DNA from 3 places in the Escherichia fergusonii ATCC 35469 genome. Region 1 is predicted to be linked to each of the others. Evidence: predicted binding sites of a transcription regulator. Region 1 holds the regulator's gene; each other region holds the start of a gene.
What was found. Region 1 encodes PurR, which represses purine synthesis genes. Its sites were predicted from a motif close to CANGCAAACGTTTGCNTG; they were not measured.

Region 2: the regulator PurR is predicted to act here: its motif matches at 6,944-6,961, upstream of purL (phosphoribosylformylglycinamidine synthase).
Region 3: the regulator PurR is predicted to act here: its motif matches at 3,613-3,630, upstream of carA (glutamine-hydrolyzing carbamoyl-phosphate synthase small subunit).

What each region holds. Positions count from the first base shown of each region.
Region 1 is NC_011740.1:1,416,113-1,427,163, forward strand. Features, by position in the region: gene EFER_RS06960 (FAD-NAD(P)-binding protein) at 1-65, opposite strand, end outside; gene EFER_RS06965 (monooxygenase) at 226-531, opposite strand; tRNA gene EFER_RS06970 (tRNA-Val) at 640-716, opposite strand; tRNA gene EFER_RS06975 (tRNA-Val) at 721-797, opposite strand; gene mdtK (multidrug efflux MATE transporter MdtK) at 949-2,322, opposite strand; gene EFER_RS06985 (riboflavin synthase) at 2,540-3,187, shown strand; gene cfa (cyclopropane fatty acyl phospholipid synthase) at 3,228-4,376, opposite strand; gene punC (purine nucleoside transporter PunC) at 4,666-5,871, opposite strand; gene punR (DNA-binding transcriptional activator PunR) at 5,985-6,917, shown strand; gene purR (HTH-type transcriptional repressor PurR) at 6,914-7,939, opposite strand; gene cydH (cytochrome bd-I oxidase subunit CydH) at 8,236-8,325, shown strand; gene EFER_RS07015 (MFS transporter) at 8,493-9,659, shown strand; gene sodB (superoxide dismutase [Fe]) at 9,705-10,286, opposite strand; gene EFER_RS07025 (C40 family peptidase) at 10,492-11,051, opposite strand, start outside.
Region 2 is NC_011740.1:511,837-522,887, reverse strand. Features, by position in the region: gene glrR (two-component system response regulator GlrR) at 1-111, opposite strand, end outside; gene qseG (two-component system QseEF-associated lipoprotein QseG) at 101-814, opposite strand; gene qseE (two component system sensor histidine kinase QseE/GlrK) at 979-2,406, opposite strand; gene purL (phosphoribosylformylglycinamidine synthase) at 2,981-6,868, opposite strand; gene mltF (membrane-bound lytic murein transglycosylase MltF) at 7,126-8,682, shown strand; gene tadA (tRNA adenosine(34) deaminase TadA) at 8,679-9,182, opposite strand; gene yfhb (phosphatidylglycerophosphatase C) at 9,240-9,875, opposite strand; gene EFER_RS02715 (MurR/RpiR family transcriptional regulator) at 10,084-10,932, shown strand; gene yfhL (4Fe-4S dicluster ferredoxin YfhL) at 10,988-11,051, shown strand, end outside.
Region 3 is NC_011740.1:31,349-42,399, reverse strand. Features, by position in the region: gene carB (carbamoyl-phosphate synthase large subunit) at 1-2,355, opposite strand, end outside; gene carA (glutamine-hydrolyzing carbamoyl-phosphate synthase small subunit) at 2,373-3,521, opposite strand; gene EFER_RS22595 (hypothetical protein) at 3,639-3,950, shown strand; gene dapB (4-hydroxy-tetrahydrodipicolinate reductase) at 3,976-4,797, opposite strand; gene citG (triphosphoribosyl-dephospho-CoA synthase CitG) at 4,956-5,867, opposite strand; gene citX (citrate lyase holo-[acyl-carrier protein] synthase) at 5,845-6,396, opposite strand; gene citF (citrate lyase subunit alpha) at 6,396-7,916, opposite strand; gene citE (citrate (pro-3S)-lyase subunit beta) at 7,929-8,798, opposite strand; gene citD (citrate lyase acyl carrier protein) at 8,795-9,088, opposite strand; gene citC ([citrate (pro-3S)-lyase] ligase) at 9,118-10,104, opposite strand; gene citS (citrate/sodium symporter CitS) at 10,388-11,051, shown strand, end outside.

The DNA of each region.
Region 1 (11,051 bases):
TCAAGGAGGGAGTTTAAGGTGTAGATCCCGGTGGGTCCGCCTCCCACAATGGCTATTCTTCTCATTATCAGTTACCCATTTTTATTGTTTATAAGGTTGTCAGTCTTCCAGGCAATAACGTCGTACCTGATAAGTGTGGATGAAAATGGGCATTGTTCCAGCGGGGGGATTATTTTCGGAAGGGGCTTAAAACCGGGGGAATAATCCCCCTGAAAAAATGAAAAGTTAATCCAGCTTTGCTTTATTGATCTGGCTTAATGGGATATTCACATCAAAAACTTTGGCAATCACTTCTTCCACACCCAGATTTTTCAGGCGTGCAGTATGTTTTTCCAGATAGGCGAGAGCTGTTTCTTCGCTGGCAAACAGGTAGATTCCTCCTGCTTCATGATTTTTTTCACTTTCAGTCCAGACTTTCCACAGAAAACCCGGTTCCTGATTAATGGTTTCTGCCAGTGGGCGTAGCTGTTCTGCCATTTCGTTACCAAAAGGGCCATTAAATGCAAAATGGAGTTGTAATAAAGTTGCCATCGCTTATCTCCTTCGTTAAAGAACATGAAGGGTAGTGTAAGACTATTAATGCTTTGAATATAGAGGAGAAAAAAGGAATTTTAGAAGTGGCACCAGATTGAATAAATCTGGTGCGTCCGAGTGGACTCGAACCACCGACCCCCACCATGTCAAGGTGGTGCTCTAACCAACTGAGCTACGGACGCAGGATGGTGCGTTCAATTGGACTCGAACCAACGACCCCCACCATGTCAAGGTGGTGCTCTAACCAACTGAGCTATGAACGCAATGTTGTGGGTGACAACGGGGACGAATATTAGCGGCAGAGATGGGAGGAGGCAAGAGGCAAATGGTAATTTTCTTCCGTTTTTCACTCGATTGCGGAGGAAACATGCAAAATGTTGACAGAATAGCCGCCGTCAGGCGGCTATTGCTGGTTTATCGCGCAGCACGCTGCAGAATAATTGCCGAAGGCAGGCGCTGTAAGTAACGCATCCGCAGCATCATCATAATGGCCGCTGAAGTCAGACCAATAATAAAGCCAATCCAGAAGCCAGCCGGCCCCATAGGTTGCACGACCAGGTCGGTCAGGGCGAGAATATATCCACTCGGTAATCCCAACACCCAGTAAGCGGTGAACGTGATAAAGAAGATAGAACGCGTATCTTTATAACCACGGAGAATACCGCTACCGATAACCTGAATTGAGTCAGAAATTTGATAAACCGCAGCCAGTAACATTAAATGTGCCGCGAGGGTGATGACTTGCGGATTATCGTTATACAGCAGGGCAATTTGTTCACGGAACGAGACAGTAAAGATCGCCGTCACTGTCGCCATACATACACCTACCATGAGTCCGGTACGAGCAGCTGTTTGGGCATCAAGTGTTGAGCCTTGTCCCAGACGGTAACCAACGCGGATCGTCACAGCAGCTGACAAAGACAGCGGTAATACGAACATCAGAGAGCTGAAGTTCAGGGCAATCTGGTGACCGGCCACATCGACAATTCCGAGTGGGGATACTAACAACGCAACCACGGCGAAGAGTGTAACCTCAAAGAATAACGCCAGGGCAATAGGCAAACCTAACTGAACAAGGCGCTTCATTACCGCTGTATCTGGTTTACCTGAATGCTGTTGATTACGGATATCACGCATAGAGCGCGCGTTTTTCACGTAAGAGAGCATAGCGACAAACATGACCCAATAAACGGCCGCAGTCGCAACGCCACAACCAACACCACCCAGCTCCGGCATACCGAAATGACCATAAATGAACACATAGTTCACGGGGATGTTCACCAGCAAGCCGATAAATCCCATTACCATTCCCGGTTTGGTTTTGGCGAGTCCCTCACACTGGTTACGAGCTACCTGGAAGAAGAGATAACCTGGCGCACCCCAGAGCAGTGCGCGTAAGTATCCTACGGCTTTGTCTGCCAGAGCAGGATCAATGTTATCCATAGCGCGAATGATATAGCCCGCATTCCATAGCACCAGCATAATCAACAGCGAAACAAATCCTGCCAGCCAGAAACCTTGTCGCACCTGATGAGCGATACGCTCACGGCGACCAGAACCGTTAAGCTGCGCGATAACCGGAGTCAATGCCAGTAACAGGCCATGACCAAACAAAATGGCGGGTAGCCAGATAGATGTACCAATAGCAACTGCCGCCATGTCCGTGGCACTGTAGCCACCGGCCATGACCGTATCAACAAACCCCATTGCGGTTTGGGCGATTTGCGCGAGAATCACCGGAATAGCTAACGCTAATAACTGACGCGCTTCATTTATGTACTTCTGCACGTGAACACCTTTTATATTGTTGTTATATGAGAGACTAAAAAAGCCGCCTCGAGAGGCAGCGAAAAGAAGAATCTGAGGAATTTTCAGTCTATTGTAGCGAGGAATTATTAATTCTCCAGTGAAAAAATAGCCATTTAGATTGCTTTACTGGCAAGCTGATTTTCCTCCTGCTATTGTGCAGAACATTATGAGTTAATTAATTTCAGGAGTTGCAGGTATGTTTACCGGTATTGTGCAAGGCACGGCGAAGTTGGTGTCTATTGATGAAAAACCTAACTTTCGGACTCACATCGTGGAGTTGCCTGACTATATGCTTGATGGGCTGGAAACTGGCGCATCGGTGGCCCATAACGGATGTTGTCTTACCGTGACCGAAATTAAAGGTAACCAGGTTAGTTTCGATCTGATGAAAGAGACGCTGCGTATTACCAATCTTGGTGAACTGCAACCAGGTGACTGGGTGAATGTTGAGCGTGCAGCCAAATTCAGTGATGAAATTGGTGGGCATCTGATGTCGGGTCATATTATGACCACAGCAGAAATTGCCAAAATATTAACCTCGGAAAATAACCGCCAGATTTGGTTCAAAGTGCAGGATAAGCAACTGATGAAATACATCCTGTATAAAGGATTCATCGGTATTGATGGAATAAGCCTGACAGTGGGTGAAGTTACACCAACGCGTTTTTGTGTGCATCTCATTCCAGAAACACTGGAGCGTACAACGTTGGGTAAAAAGAAACTGGGAGAGCACGTTAATATTGAAATCGATCCGCAAACGCAGGCGGTGGTAGATACCGTAGAGCGCGTACTGGCTGCGCGCGAAAATGCGTTGAAAGAGCCAGGCAGCGAGACGCAGGTCTGAAAGCAATGATGGCTACCCCCGCATTTCGCGGGGGGTTTAGTTAGCGAGGAACGCGTAAACCGTGTTCAACACCACGTGAGAAAACGACCTGCCAGAGCTGAATATCGCGGGCGCGAAACGCTCCGGCACAGGCATTCAGGTAGTAAGTAAACATACGCTTGAAGCGTTCGCTATAGTTATCGGCAATTTCTGGCCAGGCGGCAAGAAAGCGTTCATACCATGCCATCAGCGTCGTGTCATAATCTGCCCCAAAGTTATGCCAGTCTTCCATAATGAAATGTGGCTCACTGGCACAGGCAATTTGCCGTACGGAGGGAAGGCAACCGTTAGGGAAAATGTATTTGTTAATCCACGGATCAACATTATGGTCGGTCTTTTTGGAACCGATGGTGTGTAGCAGGAATAAACCGTCTGGTTTTAAATTACGGTCTACCACTTCGAAGTAAGTGTTGTAATTCTTTGGCCCGACATGTTCGAACATCCCAACCGAAACGATCCGATCAAACTGGTCGTTAAGATCACGATAATCTTCCAGCAGAATCTCCACATCTAGCCCGGCGCAACGTTCCTGAGCCATTTTTTGTTGCTCAGCAGAAATCGTTACCCCAACAACACTGGCACCATAATGAGTGGCAAGATACTGCGACAAGCCGCCCCAGCCACAGCCGATATCCAGAACCCGCATCCCTGGTTTCAAATGCAATTTTTCGCAAATCATTTTCAACTTCGCTTGCTGGGCAGCTTCCAGGTTATCGGCATCTTTCCAGTAAGCGCAGGAATATTGCATGTAGGGATCAAGCATTCGGCTGAATAGATCATTACCCAAATCGTAATGTTCTTTGCCCACTATCCAGGCGCGTTTTTTACTTTGCAGGTTGAACAAGCGAGCGCTTGCAATACGGAGTGTGTCTTTGAGATGGCGGGGGAGTTGGTTTTCCAGACCGGCGCGCAGGACTTTGCTAAAGAACATATCGAGTCTGTCGCATTCCCACCAGCCATCCATGTAACTCTCACCCAAGCCCAGCGATCCTTCCTGCAAAACGCGTTTAAAAAAATCGGGGTTTTTGACACGAATATCCGCCGGTGCTGAGCCATTGATTGTAATGTCAGCACGGCTAAGTAATTCGTTGGCGATGCGATACCAGTCATCATCCGGTACGCTAACTTCTTCTATACACGATGAACTCATAGCTTCTCCATCACTGGTCGGTGATCAGAACCTTAAAACAGCGTAGTCGCTTTTATGGCTTTGTGAGAAATCTCACGGAAAAATTCCGTGAGCCTGGAATCCGACGTAGAACAGAGGAAGGGAGAAACCCTTGCCGAAATGACCATCCATAGTAAACCGGGAACATCCTGATCCCGTTAACGCATAATAATTATCGTCTTTTTTAACAACTGAAAATTAGTATAGGCCGCAAAAACCATTCATACAACAGAAAAATCTTAGCGACCTATCCATAAATCATATCAATTTATCAGTGCGATTCACCGTGTGCCATATCGCTACGCTGACAGCATTCGTTCGCAGTTTCTGCATGGCTTTGCATCTTATAGCCCACAGTAACCAACACAACAGTGGCTAACATCACGCTGGTTGTGGTCAGTAACGGGGTGCTGATAAGCCAGGAAACCACCAGGCTTGCGAGAAAGCATAATCCCAACTGCAGAGTATTTTGCAACGCAGCTGCACGTCCGGTCGCTTGCGGGAACGGACGTAACGCCTGCGCCACAACAATCGGGTAGATCGCACCATTGGCAATCGCCATCACACAGAACGGAATTAAAATTTCAACCAGCGAAACGTGATTGATAAAGCTGGTCGCCCAGGTGGCAATAACGCTCAGCGCAAACAGTACCAATAACCAGGGCAACATTTGCTGGCCATGCCATTTCTGCAATGCCGCACGGCAACCATAACCACCAATCAGGAAAGCGATAGTCTGTGGAACATAACTCAAACCAATCACCGCCGGGGTGTAACCCATTTCACTGAGAATGAATGGCGAACCTGTCAGCCAGGCGAAAAAGCTGGCAGAACACGCTGCATAAATCAGCACATTGCCACGGTAAGCCTTTGAACGCAGCAGGGTAGTGAAAGTGAGTGACTGCTGCTTATTTTCCTGATTTTTACGCGCAGGTTTAAGGCGCAGAGCAGGAATCATCAACAAGACAGTGATGGCAAACAGCGTGGCAAAAATGGATTGCCATGAAAAATGCACCAGTAGCCAGCTTCCCACTAACGGCGCCAGGGCAGGAGATAACCCCACCAGCGGCATAATCGTGGCGAAAATACGGTTAACTTTTTGTGAAGGATAATAATCGGTCACCAGTGCCTGCCAGATAACCGCTGCGGCACAGACACCAATCGCCTGGATAAAGCGCAAAACGAGTAATCCTACAGCGTTAGTGACCCACAGCATCCCCAAACTTCCGAGGGCAAAGATGGTCAGGCCAAGCAGCAGTATTGGTTTACGACCATAACGGTCTGATAGCGGTCCCCATAACAGCTGCGCGACGGCAAAGCCCGCCAGAAACAGACTGAGACTGGCACTAACGGCAGAAGCCGGGGTTTGCAGATCTGCCTGTATAGCGGCGAAAGCAGGTAAATACATATCGGTTGCCAGGAAACCGAGTACGCTTAAACCTGCCAGCCAGACTAAAAATCCTTTCCCAGGTTGCATAATTCATTCTCTGTAGTTATCAGTAAGACATCGGCGCAAAGTGTAGGGAGTGAAATTCTGATTGTGAAACGTTAATATTTGACGGGTGATTTCAAAAATTTTGTAGGCAGAATATGTGGTCTGAATACTCTCTTGAAGTGGTTGATGCGGTGGCGCGCAATGGCAGCTTTAGCGCAGCAGCACAGGAATTACATCGAGTGCCTTCTGCCGTCAGCTATACCGTAAGACAACTGGAAGAATGGTTAGCGGTGCCTCTTTTCGAACGCCGACACCGTGATGTAGAACTGACTCCGGCGGGAGCATGGTTTCTGAAAGAGGGGCGATCTGTTATCAAAAAAATGCAGATCACGCGACAACAATGCCAGCAAATTGCCAATGGGTGGCGAGGTGAGTTGGCCATCGCGGTGGATAACATTGTTCGTCCAGAACGTACACGTCAATTGATCGTCGATTTTTACCGTCATTTTGACGATGTTGAATTGCGCGTATTCCAGGAAGTCTTCAATGGTGTCTGGGATGCACTGGCTGACGGACGTGTGGAACTGGCTATAGGCGCGACACAAGCGATTCCTGTAGGGGGGCGCTATACGTTTCGCGATATGGGAATGTTGAGTTGGTGTTGCGTGGTTGCCAGTCATCATCCACTGGCAGCAATGCCGGGGCCATTAAGTGATGATACGTTGCGCAACTGGCCCTCGTTGGTGCGTGAAGACACATCAAGAAATCTACCAAAACGTATTACCTGGTTGTTGGATAACCAAAAAAGGGTAGTGGTACCGGACTGGGAGTCTTCAGCTACCTGTATTTCCGCTGGGTTATGCATGGCGATGGTACCTACGCATTTTGCCAAGCCGTGGATCGACAGCGGTAAATGGGTAGCGCTACAGCTTGAAAATCCATTCCCGGACGCTGCCTGTTGTCTTACCTGGCAGCAAAACGATATGTCACCAGCGCTCGCCTGGTTGCTGGATTATCTGGGAGACAGCGAAACGCTGAATAAAGAGTGGTTGCGGGAGCCAGAATCGGCTCCCACAAAGACATCTTAACGACGATAGTCGCGGAAAGGACCATCTGCGACAGAACGACGTTCAATCAGGCGCGGATGTACTTCAATGGATTGCGGTTCTTCACGCTTATTCACAATACGGTCCAGCAACATGTTGAATGCTGTTTCGCCCAGTGAATCTTTTGGCTGGTGAATAGTTGTCAGTGCTGGCGTGAAGTAACGGGCGTTGCGCACGTTATCATAACCGATCACTGAAATATCTTGTGGTACACGCAGGCCCATTTCATCGGCAGCACACAATGCACCCATGGCCATGATATCGCCACCACAGAAAACTGCCGTGGGGCGATGCGTTTGCGCAAGAATCTGCTGCATTGCGCGATAACCAGATTCTGGTTCGAAATCTCCCTGTACGATCCAGTTTTCCGGCACTTTAATCAGCGCTTCTTCCATCGCTTTCATAAAGCCTGCCAGACGACCCGCGCCGGTATTACGTTCCAGAGGTCCGGGGATTACGCCGATATCGCGGTGTCCACGTTCAATCAGGTAACGACCTGCCATGTATCCGCCTTCAAAAGCGTTATCAATCACGGCATCGGTGAAATCAGCTTTTGCCTCACCCCAATCCATGACCACCATTGGGATGTGGCGATACTCTTCCAGCATGGTGAGCAAGGGCTCTGGATATTCAGAACACATTACCAGCAATCCATCCACGCGCTTTTGCGCCATCATGGAAAGGTAAGCACGTTGCTTTTCCAGGTTGTTCCAGGCATTACCCAAAATCAGCGTGTAGCCTTTCTGGAAGCAGTTTTTCTCAACCGCTTCAATGATTTCCGCAAAATAAGCAGCTTCACTACTGGTTGCCAGCAGGCCGATTGACTTGGTGTGGTTAACCTTCAGACTTCGAGCAACGGCGCTCGGAGAATAATGCAATTCTTTGATTGCTGCCCAGACGGCATTACGGGTTTCTTCCGCAACAAAGCGTGTTTTGTTGATTACGTGTGAAACAGTTGTAGTGGAAACGTTTGCTCGCTTCGCTACATCTTTGATTGTTGCCATTACATCTCACTCCAGACCCGATCCATAACTCCATTAAATGCCAGGTAAACGTTTGCCTTTACACACCCTGAGCGCAACGTCAGGGTTGCGGCACGCCGGAAAATACGACACGGAACGACAGGAAGGGGTCAATGGCCGGTACGCTATACTTGTAAGCGTGGAATTTTGGCCGATCTTGACCAAAAGGGGAAGTGCTAAAAACAGTTATCACGCTAAATGGCGGGAGATTTTTAGCCAAATGTATGCAAAAATGCGCTACATCACTTTTTGTGTGGGAATAAAAAGGAGAAAACTTGATGAGCAATGATCTGAAATACTCTTTAATTACGACCTTAATCGTCCTCGCTTTGATCGTTGCGGGTGGTCTGACCGCAGCTCTGCACTGATTTTTACCCCGAGGGAGAATTCTCTCCCTCATTCGCTCTTCTCCAATTGTTAGCAAATCTGCAAAAGTGTTTTGTAAATTTGTTATTTTCATTATTTTGTGATTGATGTCATGCTTTTCTCCACTTACTTAGGTATCGCGTAAAACGCGAAGACGTGGAGTCGAAGCATGAAGATAAATTATCCCTTGCTGGCGCTGGCAATTGGCGCATTTGGTATTGGGACAACGGAATTCTCCCCAATGGGCTTGTTGCCTGTGATCGCTCGTGGTGTGGATGTCTCCATACCTGCGGCTGGTATGTTGATTAGTGCCTATGCCGTGGGAGTCATGGTTGGTGCGCCTTTAATGACATTGTTACTTTCTCATCGCGCCCGACGTAACGCCCTGATTTTTCTGATGGCAATCTTTACGCTTGGTAATGTACTTTCTGCGATTGCGCCAGATTACACCACATTAATGTTGTCACGTATTTTGACCAGCCTTAACCATGGCGCCTTCTTCGGTCTTGGTTCGGTTGTCGCTGCAAGCGTAGTGCCTAAGCACAAGCAGGCGAGTGCCGTTGCCACGATGTTTATGGGGTTGACGCTGGCTAATATTGGTGGCGTACCCGCAGCCACCTGGCTTGGTGAAACAATTGGCTGGCGAATGTCCTTTATGGCAACGGCAGTGTTAGGGGTGGTTTCAATGGTCAGTCTTTGGTTCTCTTTACCAAAAGGTGGGGCAGGGGCACGGCCAGATGTCAAAAAAGAACTGGGTGTGCTGTTACGACCGCAAGTGCTCTCAGCACTGCTGACCACGGTACTGGGCGCGGGGGCCATGTTTACGCTCTATACCTATATCTCTCCTGTATTACAAACCATTACCCATGCGACGCCTGTGTTCGTAACGGCAATGCTGGTGTTGATTGGTGTTGGTTTTTCTATCGGCAATTACCTGGGCGGCAAATTTGCTGATCGCTCTGTGAATGGAACGCTAAAAGGCTTTTTATTCTTGCTGATGGTGATTATGTTGCTGATTCCATTCCTGGCACGCAATGAGTATGGTGCCGCGGTCGCGATGGTTGTCTGGGGGGCGGCTACCTTTGCTGTTGTTCCACCATTGCAAATGCGGGTGATGCGCGTTGCCAGTGAAGCGCCGGGGCTATCTTCTTCGGTCAATATTGGGGCGTTTAATTTAGGAAACGCTTTAGGTGCGGCAGCTGGTGGCGCGGTGATATCCGGCGGCCTGGGCTACAGTTTTGTTCCGGTGATGGGGGCAATCATTGCCGGGGTGGCGTTACTGTTGGTGTTTATTTCGGCGCGTAAACAACCTGAGGCGGTATGCGTGGCGGGTTGATAGCAAACAAAAACGCAGAAGGGAAAGCCTTCTGCGTTATCACAATTACTCAGCGAAGTTTTTCGCAGCAAATTCCCAGTTTACCAGTGCCCAGAAATGCTCCAGGTAGCCAGGACGTGCATTACGATAGTCGATGTAGTAAGCGTGTTCCCAGACGTCAACGGTCAGCAGCGGTTTCGCGTCAGTAGTCAGCGGAGTGCCCGCGTTAGAGGTCGACACGATAGCCAGTTTGCCATCGCTGTTTTTCACCAACCAGGTCCAGCCAGAACCAAAGTTTTTGATAGCCGCATCAGTAAACTGTGCTTTGAAGTCAGCAAAGCTACCGAAAGAGGCTGCGATGGCTTCCGCGAGTTTACCTGTTGGTTCACCGCCAGCATTCGGAGCCAGGCAGTTCCAGTAGAAGGTGTGGTTCCAGACCTGAGCGGCGTTGTTAAATACGCCACCTTCAGAGCTACGAATAATCTCTTCCAGAGACTTACCTTCAAACGCGGTACCTTTGATCAGGTTGTTCAGGTTAGTGACATACGTCTGGTGATGTTTGCCATAGTGGTACTCAATGGTTTCCGCAGAGATGTGCGGAGCCAATGCATCTTTGGCATACGGTAGTGCAGGTAATTCAAACGACATTGCTACTCTCCTTCTTCATTATTGGAATTACTCTACTTAATTAGGGGGGCAGGCAGACAGTAAGCGAACGCAACCATCTCCCATGCAACCTGAATTATGACGAGTATACGCACAATAGCCTTATTGTGCGTGAGGATAGGGTAACAAAATAAAAGGTGAGACAAAAGATGAACTTACCCTGTTGCGTTCACAACAGGGTAAATTTTTAGCGGATGGTTTGTGGGGTCATCACCCGGCGAGCGCCGACATAATGGCGTTGCCAGTAATCTTCACTCAAAGAGGTGATTTTGATTTCCTGACCACTACGCGGCGACTGGATGAATTTTCCGTTACCCACATAAACCCCTACATGATCTGCAGTACCACGACCTTGGGTACGAAAGAACACCAGATCACCATTTTTCAATTCACTGCGTTCAATGGGCGCCGCATCACGCAGGTGATACATCTCATTAGCAGTACGAGGAATGCGGAATTTAACCAGATCTTTGTAGGCGTAATAAACCAGACCACTGCAATCAAATCCTGTGCGTGGAGACGTGCCTCCCCAACGATACGGTTTGCCAATTTGCTGCATTAGTTTGTTCATTGCCGTTTTAGTGGCTTTTTGCACTCTGGCTTTATGGGCATCAGCAATGGTGCCTGGCGCGGCATTACGCACTTTTACACAGACTGGTTTACGCCCTTTACGTGGTGTGCATTTCTCGGTCCAGGCGACAGTCGTTACCTTTTTGGTGGTTGCTTTAGCCTTGTGGCTGGCTGTTT
Region 2 (11,051 bases), 900 kb from region 1:
ACTTTCTGCCGTGACCACGCTGTAGCCTTCGCTGGTCAGACGCAGGCCAAGCAGTTTCAGCAATCCTGGATCGTCATCGACCAGTAATAAATGCGCAGGTTTATGGCTCATCAGGAGTGACCTCATGGGTAGATGGCGCGGGCTTTTCACTCTCGTGCTGCGTATCCGGCGAGAAATTGCCAGCCGGTTTGCGGTTCGAGAGCTGACGTTCAATATCGGTCAGATTTTCCAGCTTGCGGGTGGTGAGCTCCAGTTGCTGCTGTAGAACGTGATGTTGCTGGCGCAAAGTATCCAGTTCGCTGTCGCTGGACTGCTGGAGTTTGCTGTAGCGTTGGCGCTCTTCCGCCAGTTGCAGTTGCAGCGCCTGACCGTCGCGCCAGAGTTGATACAGTGGGCGAACCTGTGCCGGGATCTCGATACTTAACGCATCAATGCGCGCGACCAGCTGGCGGCGCTCATAAGGCGTAATTTTGGCGTCGGCGAGCAAAATCCCTTGTTTGAAGGTATTTTGCCAGCTGCCGTCGTCATATTGGCGGGCTTGCTGACGCGACTGCGCAGGCATTAAACGATCAGCACAATCCATCGCCCGCAGCCAGTAAAGCGGATTGGTTTCGGTTGATTTACCTTGCAGTGCCCAGATGTCGCTACATTCAGTAGAAAGATAGTCAGCCAGTTGATAAACCGGAATTTTTTCTTCTGCTGGCGCATCAATAGCTGGCTTATTGTGACTCTGCACGCAACCCAGCAATGCCAGACATGGCAGCCCTGCCAGCCATAGCCGTCGGGGCAATAATCGTTGAAAAATGTGTCGCATATTCACCAGACTTAAAACCTATCCCAGTGGGCGTAATTGTTGCAGGCAGTTTGGACATGGACAGCGCGGAGAAACCAGAGCGTACACGTAGTACGTAATGATTTCGAGCACTGCACGGGGCCAAACTGGCAAATAAAATAGCCTGATGGGATAGGCTCTTAACATTATTTCGTGTTTTTCGACGACGGTAATTCAATGCGGAAGCAAACCTCTTGCCCGCTCTCGTCGACCAGATACAGTTCCCCCTGCATACGGCGAATACAATCCCTGGCAATGCTTAATCCCAGACCGCTGCCCTTCACCGCCCCTTTTCGCTGGTGGCTTCCCTGAAAAAAGGGTTCGAAGATCATGGCGCGTTCCTCTTGCGGAATGGGTGTGCCTGTATTGATGACATCAATATAAACCCGCGCGCCATGTAAACTGCTGCGAAGGCAAATGTTACCGGATTCAGCCCCGTAGTGCACCGCATTGGAGTAAAGATTATCCAGTACGCTCATCAGCAGCATTGGCTCCGCCAGGCAAGCAGTTGCTTTGAGATCGACGTCGGTATGCATCATTTTAGCCCGTGCGGGCAGGCTATGAGCAGAAACCACTGTCTCCACCAGTGGCGCTAACTCAACATTCTCCAGTTCCACTGCACCGTCCGCCTGTTTACGGTTGTAATCAAGCAGTTGTTCGATCAGTTTTTGCAAATTGCGGCTGCTGCTATCAAGGATGCTCACCACCTCTTTTTGCTCGGGCGTAAGCGGCCCGACAACCTGGTCAGCCAGTAATTCAGTGCCCTCGCGCATACTCGCCAGCGGGGTTTTTAATTCATGAGATAAATGTCTTAAGAATTGATGGCGCTGGGATTCCAACCATGACAGGCGCTCACTTAACCAAAGAATACGTTGCCCAACCGAGCGTAACTCACTCGGCCCACTGAACGAAACGCTATTGCCCAGAGAACGCCCTTCCCCCAGACGGTTGATCATCCGTTCAATATTTTTCACCGGGCCGATAATCATCCGCGTGAAGAGCAGCACCATCACCAGACTTACCAGAAATAACACCAGCGATTGCCAACCAAAATATTGCCCACGTTCGGCGATTTCACGCTGAAGCTGCTGTCCGCGAGAGAACACCACTGTGCGCGTGGCCTGTACTATTTCGGTATTGGCACTGGCAAAGGCTTCAAGACGCGCGGCGGCAGCAGCATCGGGACCGCTGTTGTTACACTGAAGTTGAGCCAGATTGTTCAAATCCTGACGTAATGCCTGGTAGAGTTTATCGTTCGGCAGTACGCCTGCGTGGGCATCGAGCATTTCGCTGTAACGCTTGCGCTGGCTTTGATAAACCTTCGCCAGAGTTGGGTCGTCCAGCACGCAATACTGACGGTAGCTACGCTCCATCTCCAGCGCCGCGTTGGTCATCGCTTCACTACGTCTGGCATCAATAAGCGTAGTGCGGTTAACCAGCGCCGCCTGATCGCTAAGCGCATTCAGGCTTTGCCAGGCTTGCCATGCCAGCACCAACAGGGGCAGCAGAATCAGCAAAAATGCCAGCATTACCAGTTGTCGTAATGAGCGGGGAAAAACGGGCCAGCGTTTCAAGGTGCTACTCTCGTCAGACGCGAATAGCCTGATGCTAACCGAGGGGAAGTTCAGATACAACAAAGCCGGGAATGACCCGGCTTTGTTATGGAATAAGGCGGTGCCTAACTCGACGTTTCGCCCGAGGGTTGATATAGCTAAGCTGATATCAGAAGTTGGACGGCAGGCACCTTGTTGTGCGTCATTCGAATTTTATGTAGCACGTCCCGAAGGGGCTGACATAAGTCGGTGAATGAGCCACTGATGACTATTATGCAGTAACTGTGCCAACAAATAAAATAGTTTGGTAACGTACTGATTATACGCTGTTTTTATGGTTTATGGCTTCTCAGCTATTTGGGGGCAAATCAGCCATTGTGTCGCTAAAAAGAGACACCTTAAGATAAATTTATTAGATCCAAATAAAATCAATCAATTAAATGTCGCCAAAAAGCGACACGGTAAACCACCCATTGTCGTGATTTACAGACACAAAAAAGCTCCCGGAGCTGGGAGCTTATGATAGTGGTCGGCGTTTAATGCCGGATGCGGCGTGAATGCCACATCCGGGCAGCAAAACCAATAGTTTGACGACTTACCCCAACTGCTTACGCGCATTGCGGAAAATACGCATCCATGGGCCATCCTCGCCCCAGTTTTCCGGATGCCAGGAGTTACTGACAGTACGGAAAACACGTTCCGGGTGCGGCATCATAATGGTGACTCGACCACTTTCAGTCGTGACCGCCGTAATACCATTCGGAGAACCGTTCGGGTTAGCCGGGTAGGTTTCAGTGACTTTGCCGAAGTTATCGACATAGCGCAGTGCCACCAGCCCTTTGCTTTCCAGTGCCGCCAGATGCGCCGCATCGCGCACTTCCACGCGCCCTTCGCCGTGAGAGACAGCAATCGGCATCTGCGAACCCACCATCCCTTGCAACAGCAGCGACGGGCTTTGTGTCACTTCTACCAGGCTGAAACGCGCTTCAAAGCGATCGGAGGTGTTACGCACGAAACGTGGCCACAACTCGCTACCCGGGATCAGTTCACGCAGATTAGACATCATCTGGCAACCGTTACATACCCCCAGCGCCAGCGTTTGCGGACGGTGGAAGAAGGTTGCAAACTCATCGCGTACACGGTCATTGAACAGGATAGACTTCGCCCAACCTTCACCAGCACCCAGCACATCACCGTAGGAGAAACCGCCGCACGCTACCAGAGCGTGGAAATCCTCCAGGCCCGTGCGTCCAGCCAGCAGGTCGCTCATATGCACATCGATTGCATCGAAGCCTGCACGGTGGAAAGCTGCCGCCATTTCAACATGCGAGTTCACACCCTGCTCACGCAGCACGGCAACTTTCGGACGCGCACCGGTGGCAATATACGGTGCTGCCACATCTTCGTTGATATCGAACGACAGTTTCACATTCAGGCCCGGATCGGCGTCGTTAGATTTCGCCTGATGTTCCTGATCGGCACACTCCGGGTTGTCACGCAGGCGCTGCATCTGCCAGGTAGTTTCTGCCCACCAGACACGCAACGTGGTGCGGCTTTCGTTGAATACAGTCTGCCCGTTGGCGGTAATTACAAAACGGTCACCGGAAACCGCCTGACCAACATAATGGACGCAATCAGCAAGGCCATGCTGTGCCAGTACCGCTTCGACCGCTTCACGGTCAGCAGCGCGCACCTGAATCACCGCCCCCAGTTCTTCGTTAAACAACGCCGCCAGGCGATCGTCACCCAGAGTGGCGATATCCGCGTCAATGCCGCAATGACCAGCAAAGGCCATTTCCGCCAGCGTTACCACCAGCCCGCCATCAGAGCGGTCGTGATACGCGAGCAGCTTACGCTGTGCAACCAGCGCCTGAATCGCGTCATAGAAGCCTTTCAGTTGCGCGACATCGCGTACATCTGCCGGTTTGTCGCCAAGCTGACGATAAACCTGCGCCAGCGCCGTTGCACCCAGCGCGTTATTGCCTTTGCCCAGATCAATCAGCAGCAGTGCGTTATCTTCGGTAGAAAGCTGCGGCGTGATGGTGTGACGCACATCTTCCACGCGGGCAAATGCAGAAATCACCAGCGAAAGCGGCGAGGTCATTTCGCGCTCTTCGCTACCTTCCTGCCAGCGGGTTTTCATCGACATAGAGTCTTTACCCACCGGGATAGTCAGGCCCAGCGCCGGGCAAAGCTCTTCGCCCACCGCTTTAACGGCTTCATACAGGCCCGCGTCTTCACCTGGATGACCTGCTGCTGCCATCCAGTTGGCGGAAAGTTTGATGCGTTTGATATCGCCAATCTGCGTTGCGGCAATGTTAGTTAACGCTTCACCAACCGCCAGACGAGCAGAGGCAGCGAAATCCAGCAGCGCAACCGGCGCACGTTCGCCAATCGCCATCGCTTCACCGTAGTAGCTGTCGAGGCTGGCGGTAGTGACTGCGCAGTTAGCGACCGGCACCTGCCACGGCCCCACCATCTGATCGCGCGCCACCATGCCGGTTACGCTGCGATCGCCGATGGTCACCAGAAAGGTTTTCTCCGCCACAGTCGGCAGATGTAACACACGTTTCACCGCGTCAGCGATGGTGATCCCTTCACGGGCCAGCGCGTCGCCTTTCGCTTTCAGCGTTTGCACATCGCGGGTCATCTTCGGCGTTTTGCCAAGCAGTACGTCGAGCGGTAGATCTATGGGTTGATTATCAAAATGACGATCGTGCAGAGAAAGATGTAATTCTTCGGTGGCCTCACCAATCACCGCGTACGGTGCGCGCTCACGCTTACACAGTTCGTCAAACAGCGGTAACTGATCGGCAGCAACTGCCAGCACGTAGCGTTCCTGGGATTCATTACACCAGATTTCCAGCGGGCTCATGCCCGGTTCGTCGCTCAGGATATCGCGCAGTTCAAATTTACCGCCGCGCCCGCCGTCGCTCACCAGCTCCGGCATGGCGTTAGAAAGACCGCCTGCGCCGACGTCGTGGATAAACAGAATCGGGTTCGCGTCGCCAAGCTGCCAGCAGCGGTCGATCACTTCCTGGCAACGACGTTCCATTTCCGGGTTATCGCGCTGAACGGACGCGAAATCGAGATCCGCGTCAGACTGGCCGGAGGCCATGGAAGAGGCCGCGCCGCCGCCAAGACCGATGTTCATTGCCGGGCCGCCGAGAACGACCAGTTTCGCACCGACGTTGATCTCGCCTTTTTGTACGTGATCGGCGCGAATGTTGCCGATCCCACCCGCCAGCATGATCGGTTTGTGATACCCGCGCAGCTCTTCGCCGTTGTGGCTGTTCACTTTTTCTTCATAGGTACGGAAGTAGCCGTTCAGTGCCGGACGACCAAATTCGTTGTTAAATGCCGCGCCGCCCAGCGGGCCTTCGGTCATGATATCCAGCGCAGTGACAATGCGCTCAGGCTTACCGAAATCTTCTTCCCACGGTTGTTCAAAGCCAGGAATACGCAGGTTGGATACGGAGAAACCGACCAGGCCAGCTTTCGGCTTCGCGCCGCGGCCGGTGGCACCTTCATCGCGGATTTCACCGCCGGAACCGGTAGCTGCGCCCGGCCACGGAGAAATCGCCGTTGGGTGGTTGTGGGTTTCTACTTTCATCAGGATGTGCGCCGGTTCCTGATGGAAGTCGTAGCGGCCCGTTTCGTGGTCAGCAAAGTAGCGGCCCACTTCGGAACCTTCCATCACGGCGGCGTTATCTTTATAAGCAGAAAGAACGTGATCCGGCGTGGTTTCGAAGGTATTTTTGATCATCTTGAACAGCGATTTCGGTTGCTGTTCACCGTCGATAATCCAGTCGGCGTTAAAAATTTTATGACGGCAGTGCTCAGAGTTCGCCTGGGCGAACATATACAGCTCGATGTCGTTCGGGTTACGACCCAGCTTTGTGAACGCATCCTGCAGATAGTCAATTTCATCTTCCGCCAGCGCCAGGCCAAGACGCAGGTTAGCGTCGATTAGCGCCTGACGGCCCTGCCCCAGCAAATCAACGCTGGTGACCGGAGTCGGTTGATGGTGTGCAAACAGCTGCTCTGCATCATCTAAAGCAGAAAAGACCGTTTCCATCATGCGGTCGTGCAGTTCAGCGGTCACCTGCTGCCATTGTTCATGGGTCAGCGTACCGGCTTCTATATAGTAAGCAACGCCGCGCTCAAGGCGGTTTACCTGTTGCAGCCCGCAGTTATGGGCGATATCGGTCGCTTTCGAAGACCAGGGAGAGATGGTACCAGGACGCGGGGTCACCAGCAGGAGTTTACCTTGCGGGGCGTGGCTGGCGAGTGCCGGGCCATATTTCAGCAGGCGTTCAAGTTGTGCGTGCTCATCATCGTTTAACGGCGCATTGAGGTCAGCAAAATGGACATACTCGGCGTAAATATTGTGAACCGGGAGCCTGGCAGCCTGAAAACGTGCCAGCAGTTTGTTGATTCGGAATGCCGACAATGCAGGCGAACCACGCAGAATTTCCATCATAAGTCTCTCGTCTTCTAAGCTTTCGGTGTACCCAAGGGGGGGAAACGGGCGTCATTATAAAGAATCTGATGCGCTGACGAAACCGTTTGCGTGGAAATAAAATCACCATTGTGAATTAGCAACGCGTGCCGCCAATGGCTGTAATAAGTTGCCAACTGGCGCTGGTTTACGCAAAATGCCGCTCATTTATGAGTAAACCTTTCACTATTATTACGTTTTTTCAAGCTGGGATGCGCACGACACAGAGAATTAACTAATTGAAAAAATTAAAGATTAATTATCTGTTCATCGGCATTCTGGCACTGCTGCTCGCGGTCGCTCTCTGGCCATCCATTCCCTGGTTTGGTAAAGCCGACAACCGTATCGCCGCCATTCAAGCGCGGGGAGAGTTGCGTGTGAGCACTATTCATACCCCACTGACTTATAACGAAATCAACGGGAAACCTTTTGGCCTGGATTACGAACTGGCGAAACAGTTTGCCGAGTACCTCGGCGTAAAACTGAAAGTGACCGTGCGGCAGAATATCAGCCAGCTGTTTGACGACCTCGATAACGGCAACGCCGATCTGCTGGCTGCAGGACTGGTTTATAACAGTGAGCGGGTAAAAAATTATCAGCCTGGCCCTACCTACTATTCCGTGTCACAACAACTGGTTTATAAAGTGGGTCAGTATCGCCCGCGTACGCTGGGCAATCTGACAGCGGAGCAACTTACCATCGCACCAGGCCATGTAGTGGTTAACGATCTCCAGACCCTGAAAGAAACAAAATTCCCGGAATTAAGCTGGAAGGTAGACGACAAAAAAGGCTCAGCAGAATTAATGGAAGATGTCATCGAAGGAAAACTCGATTACACCATTGCTGATTCTGTCGCCATCAGCCTGTTTCAGCGCGTTCACCCGGAACTCGCTGTAGCGCTTGATATCACCGACGAACAGCCGGTGACCTGGTTTAGCCGATTAGATGGCGATAATACCCTTTCTGCCGCTCTGCTCGACTTCTTCAACGAAATGAATGAAGACGGCACGCTGGCACGCATTGAAGAGAAATACCTGGGGCATGGCGATGATTTTGATTACGTCGATACGCGCACGTTTTTACGCGCCGTCGATACCGTACTGCCTCAGTTGAAACCGCTGTTTGAGAAGTACGCCGAAGAAATTGACTGGCGTTTGCTGGCCGCTATTGCTTATCAGGAATCGCACTGGGATGCGCAGGCCACTTCACCGACGGGCGTGCGCGGCATGATGATGTTAACCAAAAATACCGCGCAAAGCCTCGGCATTACGGATCGTACCGATGCCGAACAGAGCATCAGCGGCGGTGTGCGTTATTTGCAGGATATGATGAGTAAAGTGCCGGAAAGTGTGCCGGAGAACGAACGGATCTGGTTTGCCCTCGCCGCGTACAATATGGGCTATGCGCATATGCTGGATGCCCGCGCCCTGACGGCAAAAACTAAAGGTAATCCTGACAGTTGGGCTGACGTGAAACAGCGCCTGCCTTTACTTAGCCAGAAACCCTATTACAGCAAGCTGACTTACGGCTACGCACGTGGGCATGAAGCCTACGCTTATGTCGAAAATATTCGTAAGTATCAGATTAGCCTGGTGGGGTATCTGCAAGAGAAAGAGAAGCAGGCTACAGAAGCGGCGATACAACTGGCGCAGGATTATCCGGCAGTATCGCCAACGGAGCTGGGCAAAGAGAAATTTCCTTTTCTCTCGTTTCTTTCCCAGTCGTCATCAAACTATTTGACCCACTCTCCCTCTCTGCTGTTTTCCAGGAAAGGGAGTGAAGAGAAACAAAATTAATCCGTCGAGGATTGCGCTTTTTTCTGCGCTTTAATTTCCTGTCGGCGCATGCGAAAGAAGTCACTGAGCAACGCCGCGCACTCATCCGCCAGTATTCCTTCTGTAATTTCCACTCGGTGATTCATACCCGGATGGTGCAGCACATCCATTAAAGATCCCGCAGCGCCCGTTTTCGCGTCACGCGCACCAAAGACCACGCGACCAATGCGACTGTGGATCATTGCTCCGGCACACATTACACATGGCTCAAGCGTGACATACAATGTGGCGTCGATCAGACGATAATTTTGCATCACCAGACCGCCCTGCCGCAGAGCCATGATTTCTGCATGTGCGGTGGGATCATGTCGACCAATCGGACGATTCCAGCCTTCGCCAATAACACGATTGTTATGCACTAATACCGCGCCGACCGGCACTTCCCGCTCATCCCAGGCACGCTTCGCCAGCGTCAGCGCGTGACGCATCCAGTATTCGTGGCTAAATTCGACTTCAGACAAAAAGAAAACTCCGGTTATAAAAGCGCGGCGCATTATACACGGACGCTATGCTTTACTCTATTCCAGTTGCTGGAGTTCACCGCGCGGGGTTACCCGCCAACGATGCTGGCAGAAATAAAGCAGCGGGTTGTCCTGATTACTGTCGCTATAGCCACTGTACAGCCGCAGCGGCGTGCCGATTTTGCGCTCCAGTTGCGCGACCTTTTCATGTCCCAGACAACGCATCGTCAATACCCAACCACCATAGCCACGCTGAATTTGGCTGGCGATAAGATTAACCCGCGGCAGCCAGGGCGTATCGAAATAAACCGCTTCAACCAGCGGCTGCGGAGATCCTGTGATCAACCAAATATCCGCATCGGAACTTAACAGGTAGGTAGTCAAACGCTCCTGGACAAGCGGAAAAGCGGTAACATTGTCGCGAAACCAGTGCACAAAATCAGCCTGCAACGCCTGTAAACGCGCTTCACTGTGACCAAAAGTGCATCCCCAAAGAAGCAGACTCATCGGCCATCGTGCTGCACGACCTTTTATCAATAACGCGATGGCAATGACCGGCAACAACGGCAGGACAAGTAATGCATTCAGCGGTTGGCGACGCAGTAAATAACGCATAAAACTGCCGAACATATCCTGCTGATGCAATGTTCCATCTAAGTCAAAAAACACCACACGACGCTCGTGAGTTGCCAAACCATACTCCTCTGGACTGAAACATCCTGATTAATCTTCGCTACTACATAGCCTAACAGATAGATCATCACTTTTCCGGCAACAATCGACTGCATCATGGCTATCTGGAATTTTTAATTCATGGCAATTAGCAGCAATGGAATATAAAATTCACTCGCGTGTGTTTCATATTGCCTGTTGTCGCCATAATTTCATCGCGAGGAAAGATATGAACGGCTTACTTCGTATCCGTCAGCGTTACCAGGGGCTTGCCCAGAGTGATAAAAAACTGGCGGACTATTTGCTACTACAACCTGATACGGCGCGCCATTTAAGCTCTCAGCAACTGGCCAACGAAGCCGGAGTCAGTCAGTCCAGCGTCGTGAAGTTCGCGCAAAAACTCGGCTATAAAGGTTTTCCGGCATTGAAGTTGGCGTTGAGTGAAGCGCTGGCAAGCCAGCCGGAATCCCCTTCTGTGCCCATTCATAACCAAATCCGTGGTGATGATCCGTTACGGCTGGTCGGCGAAAAACTGATTAAAGAAAATACTGCCGCCATGTACGCAACGCTAAACGTTAATAGTGAAGAGAAACTGCATGAAGGCGTGGCAATGTTGCGCTCTGCGCGGCGGATAATTCTGACCGGTATTGGCGCTTCGGGTCTGGTGGCGCAAAACTTTGCCTGGAAGCTGATGAAGATTGGCTTCAATGCCGCCGCAGTGCGCGATATGCATGCGCTACTCGCCACAGTCCAGGCGTCGTCCCCTGACGATCTGTTATTAGCCATTTCCTACACTGGTGTACGACGCGAGTTAAACCTGGCGGCAGATGAGATGCTGCGAGTGGGCGGAAAAGTACTGGCGATTACCGGCTTTACTCCCAATGCCCTGCAACAACGCGCTTCTCACTGCCTGTATACCATTGCCGAAGAACAAGCGACAAACAGTGCTGCAATCTCTGCTTGTCACGCTCAGGGAATGTTAACGGATTTACTGTTCATTGCTCTGATTCAGCAGGATCTGGAGCTGGCACCAGAACGTATTCGTCATAGTGAAGCGCTGGTGAAAAAACTGGTTTGAGTAAAGAATGCGCGTATAATGCCCGCCCGGTTTGTGTTGTTTTGAGAGTTTCCTTATGGCGCTGTTAATCACTAAAAAATGCATCAATTGTGATATGTGTGAACCCGAATGCCCGAATG
Region 3 (11,051 bases), 1.4 Mb from region 1:
GCCCGCCTGCTCGATGTGCTCCATGATGCCGCCAATCAGCACCATTTCGCCGTCGCAGATGGCGTCCACATCCACTTCTACCGCATCATCGAGGAAGTGATCCAGCAATACTGGCGCATCGTTAGACACGCTCACCGCCGTCTGGAAGTAGCGACGCAGGTCGGCTTCGTCATAGACGATTTCCATCGCCCGACCGCCGAGAACGTAAGACGGACGTACCACCAGCGGGTAGCCAATCTCTTTCGCCTTCTCTACCGCCATTTCAATAGCGGTAACGGTGGCGTTCGCCGGTTGTTTCAGTTTCAGACGGTCAACCGCATGCTGGAAGCGTTCACGGTCTTCTGCACGGTCGATAGCATCCGGGCTGGTGCCGATAACCGGTACGCCAGCGGCTTCCAGTGCGCGCGCCAGTTTCAGCGGGGTCTGACCGCCGTACTGAACGATAACGCCTTTCGGCTTCTCAATACGCACGATTTCCAGCACATCTTCCAGAGTTACCGGCTCGAAGTAGAGGCGATCGGAAGTGTCGTAGTCAGTGGAGACGGTTTCCGGGTTACAGTTAACCATAATGGTTTCGTAACCGTCTTCGCGCAGCGCCAGTGAGGCGTGTACGCAGCAGTAGTCGAATTCGATACCCTGACCGATACGGTTCGGGCCGCCGCCGAGGACCATGATTTTGTCACGGTCAGATGGGTTGGATTCGCACTCTTCTTCATAAGTGGAGTACATATAAGCGGTGTCGGTAGCGAACTCTGCCGCACAGGTATCCACGCGCTTGTAAACCGGGTGCAGATCATACTGGTCGCGTAGCTTGCGGATTTCCGCTTCGCGCACGCCCGCGAGTTTAGCCAGACGCGCATCGGCAAAACCTTTGCGTTTCAGCTGGCGCAGGAAGTCAGCGTTCAGGCCGGTGATGCCCACTTCTGCGACTTTCTCTTCCAGACGCACCAGTTCTTCTATCTGCACCAGGAACCAGCGGTCAATGTTGGTCAGGTTAAAGACGCCGTCTACAGACAGGCCCGCACGGAAAGCATCGGCGATGTACCAGATACGCTCTGCGCCTGCGTCTTTCAGTTCGCGGCGGATTTTGGTCAGCGCTTCCGGGTCGTCCAGGCTGACTTTCGGGTCAAAACCAGTCGCACCGACTTCCAGGCCGCGCAGGGCTTTTTGCAGGGATTCCTGCTGCGTGCGACCAATCGCCATCACTTCGCCGACGGATTTCATCTGAGTGGTCAGACGATCGTTAGCACCGGCGAATTTCTCGAAGTTGAAGCGAGGAATTTTGGTCACCACGTAGTCGATAGACGGCTCGAAGGAGGCCGGAGTACGCCCGCCAGTGATGTCGTTCATCAGTTCGTCGAGGGTGTAACCAACCGCCAGTTTCGCCGCCACTTTGGCAATCGGGAAACCGGTGGCTTTCGACGCCAGCGCCGAAGAACGGGACACTCGCGGGTTCATTTCGATAACAATCAGGCGACCATTTTTCGGGTTCACCGCAAACTGGACGTTGGAACCACCGGTTTCAACGCCGATTTCACGCAGTACCGCCATCGAGGCGTTACGCATGATTTGATATTCTTTGTCGGTCAGCGTTTGGGCTGGCGCGACAGTGATGGAGTCACCGGTGTGGATGCCCATCGCATCGAAGTTTTCGATAGAGCAGACGATGATGCAGTTGTCGTTTTTATCACGCACCACTTCCATCTCGTACTCTTTCCAGCCGATCAGCGACTCATCAATCAGCAGCTCTTTGGTCGGAGAGAGATCCAGACCGCGGGCGCAAATTTCTTCAAACTCTTCGCGGTTATAAGCGATACCGCCACCGCTACCACCCATGGTAAAGGATGGGCGAATAATGCACGGGAAGCCCACTTCAGCGGCAACTGCCAGCGCTTCTTCCATGGTGTGTGCGATACCGGAACGCGCAGTTTCCAGACCGATTTTCTTCATCGCCACGTCGAAACGGCGGCGGTCTTCGGCTTTATCAATCGCATCGGCGGTAGCACCAATCATGGTGACGCCGAACTCTTCCAGCACGCCCTGACGCTCCAGCTCCAGCGCACAGTTCAGCGCTGTCTGACCGCCCATCGTTGGCAGCACCGCGTCCGGACGCTCTTTTTCAATAATCTTGCGTACCACTTCCCAGTGAATCGGCTCGATGTAGGTCGCATCAGCCATTTCCGGGTCGGTCATGATGGTCGCTGGGTTGGAGTTCACCAGAATGACGCGGTAACCCTCTTCGCGCAGGGCTTTACATGCTTGCGCGCCAGAGTAGTCAAACTCACACGCCTGACCGATAACAATCGGGCCCGCACCCAGAATCAGGATACTTTTTATATCTGTACGTTTTGGCATGGCTCTTTTACTCCTGATTACTTAGCGGTTTTACGGTACTGCTCAATTAACGCGATAAAGTGGTCGAACAACGGCGCTGCGTCGTGTGGACCAGGGCTGGCTTCCGGGTGACCCTGGAAGCTGAACGCCGGTTTATCGGTGCGATGAATGCCCTGTAACGTACCGTCGAACAGGGATTTATGTGTGACACGCAGGTTTGCAGGTAATGTTGCTTCATCCACCGCAAAACCGTGGTTCTGGGCGGTGATCATCACCACGTTTTTCTCTACATCTTTAACCGGATGGTTGCCGCCGTGGTGACCAAATTTCATTTTGATGGTCTTCGCACCGCTCGCCAGCGCCAGCAGCTGATGACCGAGGCAGATGCCGAATACCGGAATGTCGGTTTCGAGGAATTTCTGGATGGCAGTAATAGCGTAATCACACGGTGCCGGGTCACCAGGACCGTTGGAGAGGAAGATGCCGTCTGGATTCATTTTCAGCACGTCTTCCGCAGAGGTTTGCGCCGGAACGATGGTCAGGCGACAGCCTCTGTCCACCAGCATCCGCAGGATGTTGCGCTTGGCACCAAAATCATAAGCCACGACGTGGTACGGCAGCTCGTCTTCTTTCTTCGCTTCTGGCAGACCGCCGGTCAGCGTCCAGCTCCCTTGTGTCCAGCTATAGGCTTCTGCGGTGGTCACTTCTTTTGCCAGATCCATGCCGTTCAGACCTGGGAACGCGCGGGCTTTTTCTAACGCCAGCGCCGCATCCGGGTTGTCGCCCGCGATAATGCAGCCATTCTGTGCGCCTTTCTCACGCAGCAAACGCGTCAGCTTACGGGTATCGATATCAGCAATCGCCACGATGTTATGGCGTTTCAGGTAAGAAGAGAGGTCTTCGGTATTACGGAAGTTGCTGGCAATCAGCGGCAGGTCGCGAATCACCAGACCTTGAGCATGTACCTGAGAAGATTCTTCATCGGCGTCATTTGTGCCGACATTGCCAATATGGGGATAAGTAAGAGTAACGATTTGACGAGAATAGGAAGGATCAGTGAGGATTTCTTGATAACCGGTCATTGAAGTATTGAAAACGACTTCCCCAACCGCCGAACCTGTTGCCCCTATGGCCCGACCGTGAAACTGGGTTCCGTCTTCCAGAACCAATAGCGCTGACTTAATCAAAACACCCTCCAGAGAATATTCACTCACTTTATTTGCATATTAATTCACAATGATGACGTAAATCAATGCAAATCTGCTTACCGACGAATTTCTGGCAAACGGCGGCATTCTGGAGATATGGGCGCTAAAAGTCAACTTAATGGCGGGATTTTTTATATTATTTTATGGCTCATGCATGTTTTACAGGCATTAACAGGTAAAAACATCAGCAAACTCACTCTGGAAAACGCTTGCGGTAAAAGTTTAATTCATAAAATTATCAAACACGTCGAAAAAGTGGACCATTTGGTCAAAATTTACAGTTACGCAACAAAAATAGAATGGAAAACAGATATTTTTAATCAACTCACAATAAAAACACATAATAACCAGAAAAATAAAGGGCGAAACTTTATCGCCCATTTAAAATCAATATATTACAAAAAATAAAATCATAAAATTATATTGAAAACCATCATAAATAATTCAAATTAAGCACATCTTTCATATCAAAAAGTCCTTTATCTTTACCTTTCAACCACAATGCCGATCTTACCGCGCCGTTAGCAAAAGTCATGCGGCTGGAAGCCTTATGCGTAATCTCCAGGCGCTCGCCGATATCGGCAAACATGGCGGTATGTTCACCCACGATGTCTCCGGCACGTACAGTGGCAAAACCAATGGTGCCGGGCACACGTTCACCGGTATGACCTTCACGACTGTAGACCGCGCAATCTTTCAGATCTTTATCAAGAGCGTGGGCGATCGCCTCTCCCATTGCCAGGGCGGTGCCTGACGGCGCATCTACTTTATGTCGATGATGCGCTTCGATAATTTCGATATCGGTGTAGTCACCCATCACTTTCGCTGCTTTCTCCAGCAGCTTAAGCATGACATTAACGCCAACGCTAAAATTGGCGGCAAAAACAATCGCAATATCTTTGGCAGCTTCACCAATCGCCTGTTTACCTGCGTCATCAAAACCCGTGGTGCCAATCACCATCCCTTTGCCATGCTGGCGGCAAAAAGCGAGATGATTCAGCGTACCTTCCGGGCGGGTAAAATCGATAAACACATCAAAATCATCTTTTACTGCATCGAGGCTGCTTTGCACGGTAACACCTGTTTTGCCTGCTCCCGCCAGCTCACCCGCATCACTGCCTAACAATGAAGAACCTTCACGCTCCAGCGCCGCACCAAGCTGCACGCCTTCCAGTCCCAGAGCAGCCTGAATCAACTGCCGCCCCATGCGACCACCAGCCCCCGCGATGGCAACGCGGATGTTTGCATCATGCATAGTTATTCTCTCTTGTTAATTTTGCGTAAACCGTTTCAGAGTACCCAGCGTCTCGTTACGCTGCTACAGAAAAACGCGGATAATTAGAATTAAATGTAAAACAGGCAAGGTAATCAGTAAAAGATATGATTCACCCCGCAGGGTGAATCACAGGAAGATTAATCAGCGAAAGTTTCGCCTTTCGGGAAGTGGCTTAAAAACCAGGTAACGGCTAACAGGTCAGCACTACCGCCTGGGCTCAGGTTACGGGCGATCAGTTCATCGTCGAAAGCCTGTAATGCCTCCAGGCCACCGCGCATTAATACGCCCCCTTCCCATAACATTTTCTGCGCCTGCTGCTGTACGTAATACAACCCTTTTAAGGCGCCGCGAGAGACAAGGTTGGTGTCGTTATTCCACGCCATCAAATGCAACAATGTTTGCAGCAATGCCAGATTCATATCTTCGTTTTGGGCGCGGATACGTTCAAAAATTGGCAAGGCGACGGTTCTCACTGTCTGGAATCCGCTTTCAGCTTCGCCTCGCGCACCAGAAAGACCGTAATGTAAAAAGTGTTCGACACTTTTACTGGTTGCTGCGTTTGTCGCTTCACTGGATAGCTCTTTTGCGACCAGATCCCGACACATTCTTGCTACCCAGTAACAAATACGGTTCTGTTCGAGCTCTTCCTCCAGTGCCACCATGCGGCCTGTGACTGCACTGATTAAACCAAAGGAGAAAACTGCGCCACGGTGAGTGTTAACTCCTCCTGTCGCCTGTAGCATATCGGCCTCGCACGCCATACCAATGGGGCGAAGCATCGGCAATACGAGTTCTGCTTCCAGTGCAGAGGTGTCGTATCCCAACTGGTAAAAATTTTCCATCCACGGTGCAACCGCTAACGTACTCTTTTCAAACAGAGCTAAATCCATATCTTTATGGGCGCCGGAGTTGCGAATATCCACAAGACCTGGTTTTGGCGTTAAACGTACTTCGGTGAGCAGTGCTCTTTCTACAAGGTTTGCAATACCTTTGGCCTGTAGTAACGATGTCGCACTGGCAGGTTGATCAGTCGTGATGACGTCGCTCATAACTTACAATCCTTTTAGTTATTTCTTCCAACAGCAGTTCAGGCGTATGCCGTCTGGCACGTGCGCAAAGGTGCGCATCATCCTGACAGATCAAGCATTGACGTGGTGGCAGCCCCAGTGCACGACGGGAAATCCCCGTCCCTTCGCTGTCCAGGACATCAATATCCCAGAGCCGGCCAAGAGGATGTTCGTCCTCCAGTTGTAGCATCGCCTGTTTTAGGTTTTTTGCCGGGGCGCAGACCGCAGCCATCCATTCAGGCCCGCTGCGCTCATCAATGCTCTTTTCCCAGACGCTTACCCACTCATGTTGCTGGCAACACGTGAGAACAGCCTCACGCGCATAGCCCGCCACACGTTGCCAGACAGGTGAATTTTTTACCTGTCCCGGCGCGACCAGCGTCAGGGAGATTAACGACACCCGGTAGCAAGCCACTGCATGCCGTTGCCTTGCTGCCCGCTTTTCGCGAGCCAGCAGCATTTCTTCGAGCGTGACAGGCTGACCGCCTGACAGCAAGTCTGCGCCATTCATCAGTTTTTCACCTGGCGAATCACATCAATGACCGATCCATCACGATAACGCACCACAGCTACCACCCGATCAGTAAATTCGATGGGTTCTGGTTTGCCGGTGAGCATTTCGGCACGTGCCTGGAGCTGTTCAATGGTCATTAACGGCACACCCGCTTCACGCAGATTGTCGATCAGATCCTGACGTGCCGGGTTAACAGCAATACCATGATCGGTAACCAGCACGTCAACACTGGCGCCCGGTGTTATGGTGGTCAGTACTTTTTCCACGACACACGGAATACGACCACGCACTAAGGGTGCGGTGATAATAGTGAGATCAGCACCAGCTGCGGTGTCACTATGACCACCGGATGCACCGCGCAGTACGCCATTGGAACCAGTCATGACGTTAACGTTGAAGTTAACGTCAATTTCCAGCGCACTCAGCATCACCACATTCAGTCGCTCACAAGAGACACCTTTAGAGCTGGGGTTAGCATATTGATTCGCTGAAATTTCGATATGATTCGGGTTAGTTGCCAGCGAGCGAGCGGCATCTCCATCGAATGATTGGGTATCAAGCAGCGCTTTGATCAGCCCTTTTTCATGCAGATCAACCATCGTGCCAGTGATCCCGCCAAGGCCAAAACCAGCGGTAATATTAAGACGGCGCATTTTATCTTCGAGGAAACGCGTCACTGCCAACGAGGCACCGCCAGTACCGGTTTGTAGCGAGAATCCGTCTTTGAAATAACCAGAATGCTCAATAACATTCGCTGCCTTGCGGGCTATTAACAGTTCGCGAGGATTGCTGGTCAGGCGAATAGCACCTGCAGTGATCTTTGCCGGATCACCGACTTCTTCGACCTGGACAATGAGATCAACCTGATCCTGAGCAATACTCGCTGGGTAGTTAGGATAATCGACCCACTCTTCTGTCAGCAGTACCACACATTTCGCCGCATCGGCATCCACTTTGGCATAGCCCAGTGAACCGCAACGAGATTTACCGCTAAATCCGTTGGCGTTACCAAATTCGTCACAGCACGGTACACCGAGAAATGCAACGTCAATGCTCAGCTCACCCGATTTCACCAGGTGCGCACGACCACCGTGGGAGTGAATTTGTACCGGATTTTCCATCAGCCCGGCAGAGATTTCTTCACCCAGTTTGCCGCGCAGGCCGGAAGTGTAGATCTGGCGAATGACGCCATTTTTAATGTGCTCAATCAGCGGCCAGTGGGCATCAATCAGTGAACTGGAGGCCAGTGTCAGATCGCGAAAGCCCATTTCAGCCAGTTTCGCTACCACCAGGTTAACAACTTTATCGCCACCACGAAACGCATGGTGAAAGGAGATGGTCATGCCGTTTTGCAGACCTGAGCGGCGAATGGCATCTTCCAGAGAGTCACAAATTTTACGGCTACGTTTTTCTTTTTCATCCGCCAGCCATGGGCTTTTTGCAGTCACACCCGCGTAAGGTTGTAATCCTTCCGGCATAACATATTGCTGATTCAGCATCGATACGGTGTCTTTCATTGTTCCCTGTCCTTAGTCGCGAAATCCGGAAGCCGACAGCGCCACCACTTTACGTGCGTGATCGATAATCGGGCCATCTATCATCTTGCCGTTTAATGACACCACGCCCAGGCCGCGTTCTTCGGCGTCTTCTGCCGCAGCAATCACCTCCAGTGCATGACCTACTTCAGCACGCGTCGGAGCATAAACCTGGTGCAGCATCTCGATCTGACGAGGGTTTACCAGGGATTTACCGTTAAAACCAAGGTTTTTCGCCAGTTGCGCTTCTTTGACAAATCCCGCTTCATCGTTAATGTCTGACCACACCACATCGTAGGCCGCAATTTTCGCCACACGAGCTGCATGTAATACCGCACAACGCGCGTAAAATAGCTCAGTGCCATCGCCACGGCTGGTGCCCATATCCATCACATAGTCAAAAGCCGCCAGAGCAATAGCGACCATGCGCGGGGAAGATGTCGCGATCTCAACCGCATTGACAACACCCACAGCAGACTCAATTGCCGCCATTAATTTCGTGCTGCCAGGCTCACGTCCGCATTCACGTTCAATACGCTCAACGTGCGCTTCCAGCTCCAGAACATCTTCTTTACTGTCAGTTTTCGGCAGGCGAACAATATTCACTCCGGCACGAACTACAGCTTCCAGATCAGCCAGACCAAACGGCGTATTGAGTGGGTTGATACGGACAACGGTTTCTACATCCTGATACAGCGGATGCTGTAGTGCGTGATGTACCAGCAGACGAGCGGAATCTTTTTCACGCAGAGAAACAGCATCTTCCAGATCGAACATGACGGCATCTGCGCCATAAACGAAGGAAGTACTTAACATGGCGGCATTTGCACCCGGGATAAACAACATACTGCGACGTGGTTTCATATTGCCCCCCACTGAATTTCCGTTTGTTCTGCAGCACGCATTACCGCTGCCTGTACGCGAGCACGTAACACACACTCCAGCGCACCTTTGTCATCAATCACTACGTGTGCACGTTCCACGCCCAGCTTCGCCAGGGTTTCGCGGGCAACGCGTTCAATGGCGTTGCCAAATTGTTGTTTCACCAGGCTCTCCAGTTCCAGGTGTATTCCTGGTTCATCGCAAGGGCCAATTCTGACCATGACATCGCTGGATTCCAGCGTGCCGGCCAGGGCGTCTTTAATAATTTCCATCTGTTCTTTCCTTATTCACGAAGAAAATGTCATGCCGTTTCCGTATTACCGGCCGCCAGACGCGTCAAAAAAGCGAGTGTTGAAGAAGGAACCAGCGGCGCCAGTGCCTGCCAGTTTCGTTCGTTGTAAAGTTTGCGCACGCGAGAAGCTGAAATTGCAGCGCCTTCTTTTTCTGTTCTGGGTAGTTCCACCACTTCAATGGCGGGTGCCAGCAGCGTTTTCATTTTCTGGTTATAGGCGCGGGTCAGCTGGCAGTTTGGTTCTGTACCCACAAAGCGGTGTGTGATGCCTAATGCGGGCGCGAGGTGATCACGAAAGAGTTGTAAATCGATTTGGCTGTGGCTTTCATCTATCACGCCTTTATCCTTGAGGAAATAACCCGGGAAAGTGGCTCGAGAAATGATATATGACGATCCTGGATGCAGTGTCACACGATCCATTCCCAAAATACCCTGTTCAATTAATTTCCAGCGATCGAGATAACTGAAAAAAGAGGCATCTTCCTGAACTACAAATATATGCAACCAGTCGCACTGTTTTAATGCCTGCTCTACGAGATAACGATGCCCGAGGGTAAATGGATTGGCATTCATTACAATTGCGCCAATTTTATTTCCTGGCTGGCGATATAATGCAAGTTGTCGGCAATAACGTGTCAGCCGTTCACGGCTATTTTCCATCAGAACAACGTGCTCTGTCTGCGCAATAGGGAAAAAACCAGCGCCAGAAAAAAGCACGACGTTTTCCGGTTTGGTAAACAGAAAAAGATCGTTACGTCCCATCTCACAAGCCAGTATAAGTAGTTCAGTGAGCAATTTCAGACTCAGGCCGTCACCACGCGCAGTAGGGTCGATGGCGATATCTTTAATGACATTACCCGCAATAGCGCCGCAGCCGACCAGGCGCCCACGTTGCTCTGCCAGTACCATGACTTCGCAATCGGCTTCCAACGTCAGCCCTGACTCGCTAAGAAACTCAACCAGCCGAGCCCTGTTCCTGGCATCCCGTTGTGGAATACACTGTTTAAAGATGATATTCACTATTTCCCACCTGTAGAAAATATACAGGCGTATTTCGCCATTGCTGGGGGGATCATTCTTTTATTCTGCTCACATTCTGCAGGGTATTTTTATCTGGCTTATTGATTTTATGCATTTAATTAATTGGGTGAAATAAAATAATTAAATCAATAAAAACACTCTTGATTCGGTGAACAAAATCACAACCTGCCCACCTTCTGATTGCTTACCATTCAGGCTGCCTCGCCATTTTAACTTTTTTACTTAAACAGGATAGTTTATGAGTAACATCAGCCAGGCTCCGGTCACGGAGAAAAAAGGCGCGAATGCCTTGCTGAGTTTTAAAATATTCGGCATGCCGCTTCCGCTTTACGCGTTTGCGTTAATTACACTATTACTTTCGCATTTTAATGATTCATTGCCAAACGACCTGGTCGGTGGTTTCGCAATCATGTTTATTATTGGCGCTATTTTTGGTGAGATTGGTAAGCGCCTGCCGATATTTAACAAATATATTGGTGGCGCACCAGTAATGATATTTCTGGTAGCGGCATATTTTGTTTATGCTGGTATTTTTACTCAGAAAGAAATCGACACCATTAGCAATGTTATGGATAAAAGTAACTTCCTTAACTTGTTTATTGCCGTGCTGATTACCGGCGCCATTTTGTCGGTTAACCGTCGTCTGCTTATAAAATCTCTGCTGGGTTATATTCCGACCATTCTGGTGGGGATTCTCGGTGCATCTGTATTCGGTATTTTAATTGGTCTGTGCTTTGGTATTCCAGTTGACCGCATCATGATGCTGTACGTTCTGCCAATCATGGGTGGTGGTAACGGTGCGGGTGCTGTTCCGCTGTCTGAAATTTATCACTCCATCACCGGCCGTTCTCGTGAAGAGTACTACTCAACTGCAATCGCCATTCTGACCATCGCTAACATTT